DNA from 3 places in the Teredinibacter purpureus genome. Region 3 is predicted to be linked to each of the others. Evidence: predicted binding sites of a transcription regulator. Region 3 holds the regulator's gene; each other region holds the start of a gene.
The links. Region 3 encodes FliA, which starts transcription of late flagellar genes. Its sites were predicted from a motif close to TAAAGTTATNNNNNNNNCGGCCGATANCC; they were not measured.

Region 1 (4,224 bases), 1.6 Mb from region 3:
TTCACCTTGACCAATATCGGCAGTGAAGGTGACAACTTCACACTCGTACGTCTCTTCCAACCAACGAATGATCACGGATGTATCAAGGCCGCCGGAATAGGCGAGAACAACTTTTTTGATTGAAGACTTATCTACGGACATGGAAACTCCACAAATGGATAGGTTAGGATCTGAAGGCCGCGAATTTTATATGGAAGCTTGGCCAAGGCCAAGTGCTAAGCGTAAAAGAACCCGCAAACACACAGTTTAGGCGTTTATTCACCACTATTTTGCCTAAAAGGCCCTTAATGGAATTTGACCATGATCAGCCTATCGCCATTCGACACGTTACTTTCTACACTTCCGCTGTTGGTTGCCATCGTAATTTACCAATGGAAGCTGAGCCATTGTCGTGATTTGATCATTGCCAGCGCACGCATGGTGCTGCAATTAATCGCGATGGGGTACCTTCTCGCGCTGCTATTCGACTACCAATGGGGGTTAATCGGCCTTGCGATCATTATTTTCATGACACTTGTTTCGGCCGCTATTGCGATTCGGCCGTTAAAAAATCGATCAATAGTGCATTTTAATGTGGCCGTTCTCGCACTTTTCGTTGCCGGAAGCGCGCATTTACTGTGGATAATTGTGGTGGTGCTAAAGCTGTCGCCTTGGTATCAACCGCAAATTGTCATTCCTCTTGCAGGAATGGTGTTCGCTAATGGTATGAACAGCCTAAGCTTAGGGGCAGAACGTTACGAGGCAGAACACGCGCGCAATAGTACGCAGGCTGGTGCCATCGCCTTCAATGCTGCCATGATTCCGCAAATTAACGCGTTATTAGCCGTAGGGCTGGTGTCGTTACCGGGCATGATGACAGGACAAATTCTTTCGGGTATCTCGCCGTTGGAAGCGGTTCGGTATCAGATAATGGTCATGAGCATGATCGCAGGAACTTCTGCGCTGAGCTTACTGCTGTATTTTAAGGGCTTATCTCACTTTAGCCCGCTAAAAACGGATTGAGGCAAATACCAACCCTCACGCGGACCACAATACTCAGACACGACCCTCAAGCCCGCATAGGCAATCACCCCGCAGAGGCAAGCGGCAATACTTCCAGCTCTTCCACCTTTTCCATACGTACCGTTACGCGCCGATTTTTTGCTCGGTTTCCCGCAGAATTATTGGATGACACGGGGTATCGTTCACCGTGCCAACGCACCGTAATCCAATCCTCTGGAACGCCCCTAGCTGTTAGATACTGGCTCACCATTTCGGCCCGCATTTTCGAAAGTTCAAGATTTTCAGCCCTATCGCCAAAGGCGTCCGTATGGCCATCAATATAAAACAATCGAATTTTTGGGTCATGTTTTACCAGTGCGAGCATTTTATCGATTTGTGCCAACATCTTATGACTAAGCTCTTCAGGGTTGCCGGGAGGAAAATACAATGCTGTACGCCTTACCTGATCAAAACTGGCAGGTAATAGGCCTCCCAAACAACTCAAATACTTTCGATACGCTTCCCTAAAACCAATGCTCGTCAGCCGCACTTCTGAGGGGGCAGAATGGGGCGGCTCAAACCAGCGATCTTTTGTAAACGCCAGTTCACGGCCTTCGTGAAGTTGCGCCAACATACTCTCAGCATAATCACTACCTTTCCAAAAAGGCTTAGCCCCGCGTTTTAGTGATATTGCACCAAAATCAAAAGGAGGCTCTTCCGGCATCCATACGGGCGATTGCGCCACCAAGGTGGCCGTTCCCGCCTTAAAACGCGCAGGTTGCGACTGTAGAAAAACACACGAGCTATGTCCCGCCCTAGTCTCAAACACGACCTTTCCAAAATAGGGCACTCGCTGCTCAATACTGCATTCAAATACTGACGTATAAGCTTGCCACTGGCCATCATTGATAGCATTTGTGTATTCAGTTGCTGCCATCACCCAAGGCGCGCACAGCATTGCGCAGCAGCCTCCAGCAACAAACCAACGCTTACCTACACCGTATAGCCGTTGTTTAACTCTTTCCATATTCAACTAACCTCAGCCGCTGCGCGGCAGGCAGCGCGTTACCATAATTTCATCATCCAATTACACCTACAGTGGTTATCGGCCAAAACTGCGGTAGCTTAAGACACGACCAGTGCAAGACTCTCTGTTTTCCGGTAGCATTCGCTCCACTAACACCGCAGCTCGCGGGCAAGCACACGCTTTAGGATAGATGCAGTTTCCATGACAGACACCCTCACGCTTACCACACCAGACGACTGGCACATTCACCTGCGAGACGGCGAAGCCCTTCGCACGACGGTTCCACACGCAGCAAGTCGTTTTTCGCGGGCAATAATTATGCCCAACCTTGTTCCGCCAGTGATGAACGCAACCCAAGCGCTAGCGTATAAAACCCGCATTAAAGCCGCTCGGCCAGAAGGCAGTACATTTGAGCCTCTTATGGTGCTTTACCTAACCGACAACACTAGCGCGCAAGATATCATTGATGCGAAAGCAGCCGGAGTAGTTGCCTGTAAGCTTTACCCCGCAGGCGCAACAACCAATTCAGATTCGGGTGTTACCCATATCAAGCATTTATATCCAGCGCTAGAGGCCATGCAAGCGCACCAAGTTCCGCTACTGTTACATGGCGAAGTAACCGATGCCGACATTGATATTTTTGACCGAGAAGCCGCGTTTATAGACCGAACTTTAGCCCCCTTAGTGCTCGACTTCCCCGCGCTAAAAATTGTACTCGAGCACATAACAACGGCCCAAGCCGCTCAGTTCGTGGCTGCTGCCTCCACTAATATTGCGGCCACCATTACGGCACACCATTTACTCTATAACCGCAATCATATGCTCGCAGGCGGCATTCGCCCGCACTATTATTGCCTACCCATCCTTAAGCGTCAGAGCCATCAACAAGCACTAATTGCCGCCGCTACCAGCGCAAGCCCTAAATTTTTCTTAGGCACCGATTCTGCTCCTCACGCAAAAAATAAAAAAGAAACCGCCTGTGGATGCGCCGGTAGTTACACTGCTTTTGCCGCAATTGAACTGTATGCACAAGCCTTTGAGGACAACAACGCGCTCGACAAGCTTGAAGCGTTCGCGAGTTTTTACGGCCCCGATTTTTACGCATTACCGCGAAATACCGGCACCATTACGCTAGAGAGAAAAGAATGGACGGTTCCAACAACTCTCCACTATGGCGACGAGCAGTTAGTACCCGTAAAAGCAGGCGAAACGCTTAACTGGCAATTGCAGCAACAATAACAATTTAACCAACCCATACTGAGAGTTTTGTGAGCGACACCCAACCCCAAACCAGCCCAGAAGAAAAACAGAAAACCCCCATTGCCTTGCGCTTTAGAGGCTTTTTACCTGTCATTATTGACGTCGAAACCGGCGGCTTTAACTGTGCTACCGACGCCCTACTTGAAATAGCCGCTGTTACATTACAAATGGAAGAAGACGGCACTTTAGTGCGCCACGAAACGTTCGAATTTCACGTTGACCCATTTGAAGGAGCGAACATAGAACAAACAGCTCTGGACTTTACTGGAATCAATCTCGATTGCGAAGACCGACACTCCGTTCCAGAACAGATTGCACTCGGCGAGGTATTTCAAGCCGTACGTAAAGCAGTTAAAACCACCGGCTGCAACCGCGCGGTATTAGTTGGCCATAATGCACATTTCGATTTGGGTTTTCTAAATGCGGCCTCGAGTAGATGCGATATAAAACGTAACCCGTTTCACCCCTTTTCCTGCATGGACACCGCAAGCCTTTCCGGCCTTGCGTTCGGCCATACCGTGCTGGCAACCAGCTGCAAACGCGCGAATATTGAATTCAATAATAGCGAAGCACACTCTGCCGCCTACGATGCAGAAAAAACCGCAGATTTATTTTGCACCATTGTTAATAAATGGAAAGCACTGGGCGGCTGGCCGCTTCCTGCTGAGAGCGATACCGCCACAGCGCCCGACACAACACCAGCACCCGACACAACACAAAGTGACCACGCAACGCTTACCGAAAACAATGAGGAATAACAGTGGCTTCTGAATGGGTCATCATACTGACGATCACCGGTGGAATTGGTATTGCACTCATGTTCGTCGGCATACTGATAACAGCGCTCACCGCCATAGGCAATCGACATTATTTCTACGGAGCATGTTGTTTACTATGTTTTCCCGTCGCCATCGCCTACTGCCTTCAACACAAAAAGCAGTCGGCCTACCCAGCAA
Region 2 (4,224 bases), 500 kb from region 3:
ATATTGATTACCGCTAGACTGCAGTGCTACCAATGTAGAGCCCATGCCTGAACCGCCTCTGCCACTTTCGACGGCCGCTAAAATGGCTCTGTGACTGGCTTGAACAGCAGTTTTTAAATGGCTGCCCGTTGTAACCTTTCGCCGAAGGGTATCGCAGGCGATAGCGCTGGCGACTTCGCCCGCGGCATGCCCACCCATTCCATCTGCAACAGCCCACACGCCAAACATAGGCATGTTTAAAAAACAGTCTTCGTTATTGCTTCGCTGTAGCCCAACATCTGTAGCGGAGTGAAACTGGGTTAGTGGCATTCTGGTTCACTTATTTTTTATACCGATCTCTAACCAGCGTAAACCAAATTAATAATCGTGTCTTGGTTCTCGAGGTGTGAATCGCGTAATTTAGGGGCTTAGTCACATATCCCGTTAGGTTCAATCCAAATTATTGTCTAAATTAAGTAAGTAGAGCAGCGATTACCGGATATGCCTCAAAAGTTACGGGATTAAGGCTCGCTTAGCGTTGTTCCGCTTCGATATAATCCATTTATCACGCCACGTTAACGGTGATAATAGAAAAGTCTTGCGGGTTGGTGGAAGTTCTTTTACATCTCTTTACTTAAACTGAGAACAGGCGGTTATGCTTCAACTTTATTTTAAGGGTCAAACGACACCTATTTGGCTGGTGGAGCCTCTTTATGTTATCGGTTCTGGGCTGGACTGCGGCGCACCGTTTAGAGCGGCAAATTTACACCCGAGCCATGGAGAACTAACGATACTGGATAACACCGCAACTATCTCGAATGGTGTGGGTGATGCTCTAATCCGGGTTAACGGTGTGCCCGTAAAGCACGCGCGCAAACTTCAACATGGCGATATTTTGCATTGGGGTCACACCGAATTAACATTGCTCGATTCCCGTATAAAAAGTGCAGAAGAAGGTGAGTTGCCTGCAAACCACACCGAAGTGGCTCAATGGACGCTAACGCCTTCAGGGACAGCGCTCGCCGGTAAAGAATTTACGATTACGGGTACGGCCGTTCTAGGGCGCGCAAAAGAATGTGACATCAGCTTAGGGGTAGCGCACCTCTCTCGTAAACATGCGCGCCTGAAGGTCAGTGACAGAGGCTTGTTGATTGAAGATTTACAGTCAGCTAACGGCACTTTTGTTAACGGCCAGCGCATAACTTCCGCCGTATTAAAACCTGGTGATCAAGTCCGTTTTGACACATTACTATTTCATGTTACAGGCCCCCAAATAGACTTAGAGTCGACAACCGTTAGGCCTGTAGTGAAAGTTGCCGACCTAAAGGCCCGTCACGCATCAACCGCGCTGCGCAACACGGCCTCTGGCATGCAACCCAAAATTCGCACGCCTCACCAGCACGTTGCCGATTCTATATCGCAGGAGGCTAATGCCGACGGGACATTGCAGGGTATAAAAAGGGGGCCTAAAGTTGGCGGAGTGGCATTGTGGTGCGCTGTTTTAGTCGTGCTTGGCGCGGGCGTTTGGGTCTGGTACAAAAGTGCGGTCTAGTGCACACTGAAGAAACCGTTTTTCAGAACCAAATATTATTGAAGTAACGGCATTATTTGCCGAAAGCAGGGTATAGAAACTAACTGCCCAGTTTTTGGAGCGTCGTTATGATTCACCTGCCTACCCACAACCCCAGCAATGTATTGGGCGGTTACAGCAATAGCCATAGTAGCCACCGTTCAGAGCAAAGCAGTACGGTAGTAACCGAAAACGGGAGCGGTGGCAAAACCACCATTAGCGCAACGCTAACAACCTCTTATCAATACTCCTCCACACACTACACGCCTAGTTATGGTCAAACCCAAAGTGTGCCAGCGGTAACCTATCAACCGTCTACCATGAGTTCCAACGCTCAGGCGCCAGCGGCAGCACCTGACACTGATACTGCAAATACTGCGGGTGTTACTGCTGCCAGCAATAACAGTGTAAGTAACCCAGGCGCAGCAACGGTATTGGCTTTCATTGAACAGAGACTCGCCACGGATGTAAATGATGGTGCCAGCCAAGAAGAATTGCAGTCTCGCATAGAAGCTGGTTTTGAAGGGTTTATGAAAGGCTTTACAGAAGCGGCGGAACAGCTTAGAGATATGGGGTTGTATGAAGGTGCGGTTAAAGCCGCAGTAGAGGGAATGTTTAATCAAGTAGTGCAAGGCATAAATGATATGGCTGAGCAATATGGCCTGGCAAGCCCGGCAACCGACGTAGCCTTATTTGACGAAACGGCAGAACCATTGCCCGCCGAAACCGCCCAGTCGGTAACTGCAGGCCAAATTAATAGTATCGCCACTGCACCACAAGATTTTATCAAACCTTTTACCGAAGACATGAGTGCCAATCAAGACGCTCAGAATTTCCAAACGCTCATCGCCCCAACACAAGATTTCTATACCCGAATCGATAAAGAAGAATCAGAAAGTAATCTCTATAGCTTTCAACTAAAAACAACCGACGGTGATGTTGTGACCATTCGCAGCTACGCAGACCAAGGTGAACGCTTTCAATCCGTGTCTGGGCCAGCAGGCAGCGATAGCCAATATGATCGTGATGCCATGGATAATTTCCAATTGACGGTAGAAGGGGATCTAGATGCCGGCGAAATGGGTGCAATTACCGATCTGCTCTCACAGCTGAACGACGTTGCCGAATCGTTTTTTGGTGGCGATATTTATCAAGCGTACGAAAAAGCATTGGAAGTGGGTTTTGATACCGACGAAATAATGCAATTTTCGTTAAACCTCAGCCAAACAACCTATAGCCGCATCGAATCGGCCTACGGCGGTGTGGCGAATGCCGGTACTGAAAAAATTGAGTTGCAGTCTGAGCCTCAATCATTTGCATTGCCCCCCGTTGATAATCGCGTTGCACGTATGAGTGAATTTATTCAGCAGTTGGAAGCGGTGCGCGAACGTACAAGTGAGCTGGGTTTCGATTCAGCTCAGCTACCCGCTTTGGCGGAGTTTACGGGTCGTCCGAAATTTGGGCAGCACCCACATTTCCCTCAGTACCAGCCGTTTATGGGGCAGATGTTTGGCGCGTTAGAACGTCATCATACTGAGGGTTAACCTGCTCGTTACGGCCGAGTAAATATCGCCTTTCTACCTATAGGATGGTTAGGTTATAGCCGCACATAGGGGCGCTATAATATTGTCCGCCCGACGGCGCGTTAAATGAGATTCTGCGTAGGTCTTTAGCGTTTCCTTTCGAGTGGTGTAAACTCCCGCTCTCGATAATGCTGAATGACATTCCCCTAGCATGAAAAACCTAACACTTTATAGCACCGTTGGCTGCCATCTTTGTGACCTCGCAAAAGAGGTTATTGCTCGCTGTGGTCGTTTTAATGTCACCGTTGTTGATATCGCCGAAGATAGCGCCTTATTAGGCGCTTATGGCGTGCGTATTCCAGTCGTTGTAGACCTATCAACACGCAAAGAACTCGGTTGGCCGTTCGATGAGCAGGCGTTTTCAGATTGGTTAAAAGCGCTTTGAACAGCCAAGCTATGCAGCAAAATAGCCTTTTTGACGCCCCGCAAACGCCCGAATGTATCATGTTGGGCAACGGCTCCCAGCTGCACTATCAGCCACGCTGGCTAGATCAAGCCCTTCCCGAATATGCTGTTACGCAGTTTGTCGAAAACTACCCCTGGCAGCAGCCTACTATTGTTATAGCTGGGCAGCCTGTGCCCATTCCTCGACTGCAATGCTGGTTCGCCGACCCCGGAGCCTGCTTACGTTATTCCGGGCGACTTTTTAAACCCAATCCTTGGACACCAGAACTCTCATCCCTAAAAGCGATGCTCGAGCAAACGCTGGAAGCACCCTTTAATAGCGTATTAGTTAATTTATACCGAGATGGCAACGATAGTGTAGGGTGGCACGCAGACGATGAAGAAGAGTTGGGTAAAACACCCTTAATTGCTTCCGTTAGTTTGGGGCAGCGTAGGCCGTTCCTATTGAAACCAAAACGTGCTCATACGCAAGAAACGCCTAGCGTTACGGGTAAACGGGTGTCGCTCGATCTAGGTGAGGGTGATCTGCTCGTTATGAACGGCAATACACAGCTCCATTGGCTGCACAGCTTGCCGAAAACCCGTACAACCAGCGAAATGCGTATTAATCTAACCTTCAGGAACGTGGTTAAACTCACATAAATAACAGCGAATTTATCGATTAATAGGCGCCACTTGGTAATGCTT
Region 3 (4,224 bases):
TGCAGCGCTCGGGTTAATTGCCCAACGCTATTAAATATGTGTTTGTCTCTTGCTTCTACTAAACCGTGTATAAGCTTAGACGCTTCGTCGTAGTCATCGCCCTGTAACTTTTCAACCAGCTGAGTTGCGCAATCTTGCAGTTGCGACAGGAACTCCTCATCATGGCTCTGAATCGTTTTTTCCATTGAATAACCACCTGGCCGTTTAGCCGTCTACACGCTCAAAGATTTTATCTATCTTTTCTTTTAGTACTTGTGCGGTGAAGGGTTTAACCACATAGCCATTTACGCCAGCTTGAGCAGCTTCAATAATTTGATCGCGTTTCGCCTCCGCTGTCACCATTAATACAGGTAGGCTCACAAGTTTTGCATCGGCCCTAACCTCTTTAAGAAGATCGATACCTGTCATGCCCGGCATATTCCAGTCCGTCACTAGAAAATCAAAATCGCCGCTACGTAACATGGGTAAGGCCGTAGTACCATCGTCGGCTTCTTGAGTGTTAGTGAAGCCTAAATCTCGAAGAAGATTTTTAATGATTCGCCTCATCGTCGAAAAGTCGTCCACAATGAGGATTTTCATATTTTTATCCAATGCAACCTCCGTCTCCCTTCTCGGGTTTACGCTAATCTGATGATTTCTATGCCTTTTATCGCAGGGTTCTGTGGAACCTTGAAATAAGTCTAGCTGCTGATTACCAGTCGGCCAGTTTTTACGCCAGCCGCGCATAAAGAAGAACTTAATCGGGCAATAAACACCTCATTACCGAACCAATAGCATCGGTAATGAGGTTTAAAGAAATTTATGGGGGCGTAAAACGTAACCGGTACCACTGATTGACTTCGCGGTTGGGCTACGATTGTTGCCAGTCCGTTAGTCGCGCCCTTAATCGCAAAGCTGCTTGGCTATGGATTTGACTAACACGTGATTCCGATACCGATAACACCTGCCCAATCTCTTTTAAGTTCAGTTCTTGTTCGTAATAGAGCGACAGAACCAGCTGTTCTCGCTCGGGCAATCCTCTAATCGCCTCGGCTAATGAGCGGCGCAATGCTTCTTTTTGTGCGCCTTCGGCGGGGCCTACGAAGGGACTTCCCAGTGCTGGCTGTGCTGTACGTGGCTCGTCTTCGTCAAAAGTTTCTTCTAAACTGAATAAACGTGCTGAGGTGCTGTCACGTAAAATATCGTGGTATTCGTCTAATGACATGTCTAACTGCGCCGCTATTTCACTGTCTTTGGCGTCACGCCCCAACTGAGCTTCGAGCACTTTAATGGCTTCTGCTACTCTACGTGCATTCCTATGAACGGATCTGGGTGCCCAATCTCCACGACGCATCTCGTCGACAATTGCGCCTCGAATACGAATACCGGCATACGTTTCAAAGCTCGCGCCTTTAGTGGCGTCATATTTTTGTGATGCTTCAAGCAAGCCAACCATACCCGCTTGCATTAGATCATCGATCTGAACGCTAGATGGCATTCGGGCCATAATGTGATGCGCAATGCGATGCACCAGATTCAGGTAATCTTCAACCTTTATTTGAATGCTCGCATCCTGCGTTTGTTCGTAAGTCATTAAATTGTCTGCTGCGGAAACCGACATAAAACCTGCGTAAAAACACGGTGGATTAACATCAAATGGTTATCGTCTCGTTACTCGAAAGAGTGTTGTGAATGTTGCGTATGCAACCCCTGATAGTAAACGTTATTACGTTATACGTATTAACACGCACCTGCATTAGCGGTCACTAAACGTTCTAAGAAAAATTCTAAATGCCCACGTGGCGACGCCTGTACCGGCCATTGATCAATTTTTTGAGCGATAACGCGTACCGCAGCAGAAGCTTTACTTCGTGGCGCAAATTCGATTAAGGGCTGGCGTTTTTGCACGGCTTTACGCACATTTTCATCGAACGGCACGTGCCCCAGATATTGTAGTGACGCATCTAAAAAACGATCGCAAACCCCATTTAATTTATTAAATAAATTAATACCTTCTTGGTTGGTTCTCGTCATGTTTGCAATAACGCGAAACCGAAAAACACCGTGTTCAGAATTGAGCAATTTTATTAACGCATAGGCATCGGTAATAGAAGACGGTTCGTCGCACACGACGATAATGACTTCCTGAGCGGCTCTCACAAAACTAACAACGGTTTCGGAGATTCCAGCGGCGGTATCAATCATTAAAATATCGAGCTGATCGCTGAGTTCATTAAATGCATAGATGAGTGCAGCATGCTCTTGTGGTGTTAGGTGTGTCATTTGCTGCACACCTGACGATGCCGGTACAACCTTTACCCCACCGGGGCCATTTAGCATCACATCACGAAGCGACATACTGCCATCGAGCACATCGGCGAGCGTATGTTTTGCATGGAGCCCTAAGAGCACATCGACATTCGCAAGCCCTAAATCAGCATCCAATAGGATAACTCTACGGCTTAGTTCAGCGAGGGCGATACTAAGATTTACCGATAAATTCGTTTTCCCAACGCCACCTTTACCACCAGTCACGGCAATGACTTTTACGGGTCGGTTTACACTCATACGCTTCAAATCTCTTTCTATCGGGGATGCATTCAACAAGTATAGATGACGATTGTCTTGCTGCTGGCTCATGCCGCTAACACCGCATTGTCAACGTTAGCCACCTTGCAATGCCGGGTCTGTTTCTATTGGCGCTTTCAATAGCGCTACGGCGTCAGCCACTAACTGGTGACCACTCGCACAGCGAATATCTTTCGGTATCTCTTGCCCATTGGTAGTGTAGGCCACGGGTAATTGCCGATCGATAACCACACTAATGGCTTCACCCAAGCTGGCCGCTTCGTCCAGTTTCGTGAGCACACAAGCATCAATACCTTTTGAGGCGCTATAGGCATGAGTAGAGGCTTTCATTGTTTGGAGCTGGCTGTTACACGCCATAACTAAAACGCGCTTGATGCCAGAGCAATGGTCCATTTGCCGAAGCTGATCTTTCAGCAACGGATCGCCGTGACGAAAACCCGCCGTATCGATAAGCACTAACGAAAACTGACGTAAACTTGACAGTACAGTAATGAGGCTGTTGTCTCTGTCGACCGCTCGCACAGGCACATTTAAAATACGGCCTAATGAACGTAACTGGTCGTGCGCCCCCACTCTATAAGTATCGGTTGTGACGAGTGCGACCTTACCCGGCCCATTCTCGAGTACGTAGCGTGCCGCTAATTTGGCAATAGTGGTGGTTTTACCGACGCCCGTTTGCCCTACAAACGCATAGGCCCCGCCCTTAGAAACAAAATCGTCCGTCGCCGTTGGAATATCTTTCGCCAATCGCGCCATACATTCTCGCCACGCTTTATTAACTTTTTTATGGTGTTTAGTTTCGCTTAGCAGTTGATGCGTGTGTTTTTCCGGTAAGCCTAATCGCGTTAAATGCTCCGTTACCACGGAAAAACCCGCCGGAAGTTGCACTTGGCTGGGCATATTCTCGTGCGCCTGATGCTGAGACATACGCCACAACTGCTGTTCGAGAATCATGCGCATATCGGCCAGCTCACTTTGAAGGGTTTCTAGGCGCGTATCCTGACCACTATTGTCGTTCACACCTGCAGGCTGTTCATATCCCCCCCGCATAGCAGCCTTTGCCGGTACTGGCGATTGAGTATACTGCTCCATCGCGGAAACCTGCGAAGCTGGCGACTTTTTAGAGGAATCCCGAGCGTCTTGCTGGCGTGCAGCGATACTCGCTGTACTGGGTAATTCAGAGATTGGCAATTCATTTTCACGGGCACGACGTTTCGCGTCTATCATGCGTTCTCGCGCTCGCTCTATGTCTAGCGCAAGGCGCTCACCTCTGGTCGCGGGCTTGCCTGCTTCCGGTGACGTACGATCATTATGTTCAACTCGCCCTGCATACTGAGCGGCCGCTTTATCCATTTCGGCTTGCGCCTGCCAAGCGGCATCGCTTCCCATGGCCGTATCCAATTCGGTATCAAAACTTCTGCCAAATTCTCGACGCACATCAATACCGCGCGTGGGTAAATCGGGCTCAAGTGAGGTGATCACTTCCACACCCTCTGACGTTTTTTGACTCGACAAAATAACGGCTTCAGGGCCTAGTTCCTCTCGAACGAGATCCAGTGCGCGACGCATAGAAGGCGCAACAAATCGTTTGACGAGTGAATTACCGTTGGGTTGCATGGTTAATCTCCTGCAGAATATCGCGTTCAATAGGGTTGG

Region 1: H5647_RS10045 (MotY family protein) is a predicted target of FliA. The motif match lies at 2,082-2,110, and genes of this name have one in related genera.
Region 2: H5647_RS15135 (DUF5610 domain-containing protein) is a predicted target of FliA. The motif match lies at 1,571-1,599, and genes of this name have one in related genera.

The regions. Positions count from the first base shown of each region.
Region 1 covers NZ_CP060092.1:2,316,756-2,320,979, reverse strand. Annotated here, with positions in the region: gene H5647_RS10055 (argininosuccinate synthase) at 1-141, opposite strand, end outside; gene H5647_RS10050 (ABC transporter permease) at 301-1,002, shown strand; gene H5647_RS10045 (MotY family protein) at 1,067-2,008, opposite strand; gene pyrC (dihydroorotase) at 2,210-3,247, shown strand; gene rnt (ribonuclease T) at 3,277-4,026, shown strand; gene H5647_RS10030 (hypothetical protein) at 4,029-4,224, shown strand, end outside.
Region 2 covers NZ_CP060092.1:3,462,419-3,466,642, reverse strand. Annotated here, with positions in the region: gene H5647_RS15145 (PP2C family protein-serine/threonine phosphatase) at 1-309, opposite strand, end outside; gene H5647_RS15140 (FHA domain-containing protein) at 635-1,531, shown strand; gene H5647_RS15135 (DUF5610 domain-containing protein) at 1,639-3,093, shown strand; gene H5647_RS15130 (glutaredoxin family protein) at 3,284-3,517, shown strand; gene H5647_RS15125 (alpha-ketoglutarate-dependent dioxygenase AlkB family protein) at 3,499-4,179, shown strand.
Region 3 covers NZ_CP060092.1:3,965,853-3,970,076, forward strand. Annotated here, with positions in the region: gene H5647_RS17705 (protein phosphatase CheZ) at 1-185, opposite strand, end outside; gene cheY (chemotaxis response regulator CheY) at 205-591, opposite strand; gene H5647_RS17715 (RNA polymerase sigma factor FliA) at 851-1,573, opposite strand; gene H5647_RS17720 (MinD/ParA family protein) at 1,720-2,547, opposite strand; gene flhF (flagellar biosynthesis protein FlhF) at 2,644-4,185, opposite strand.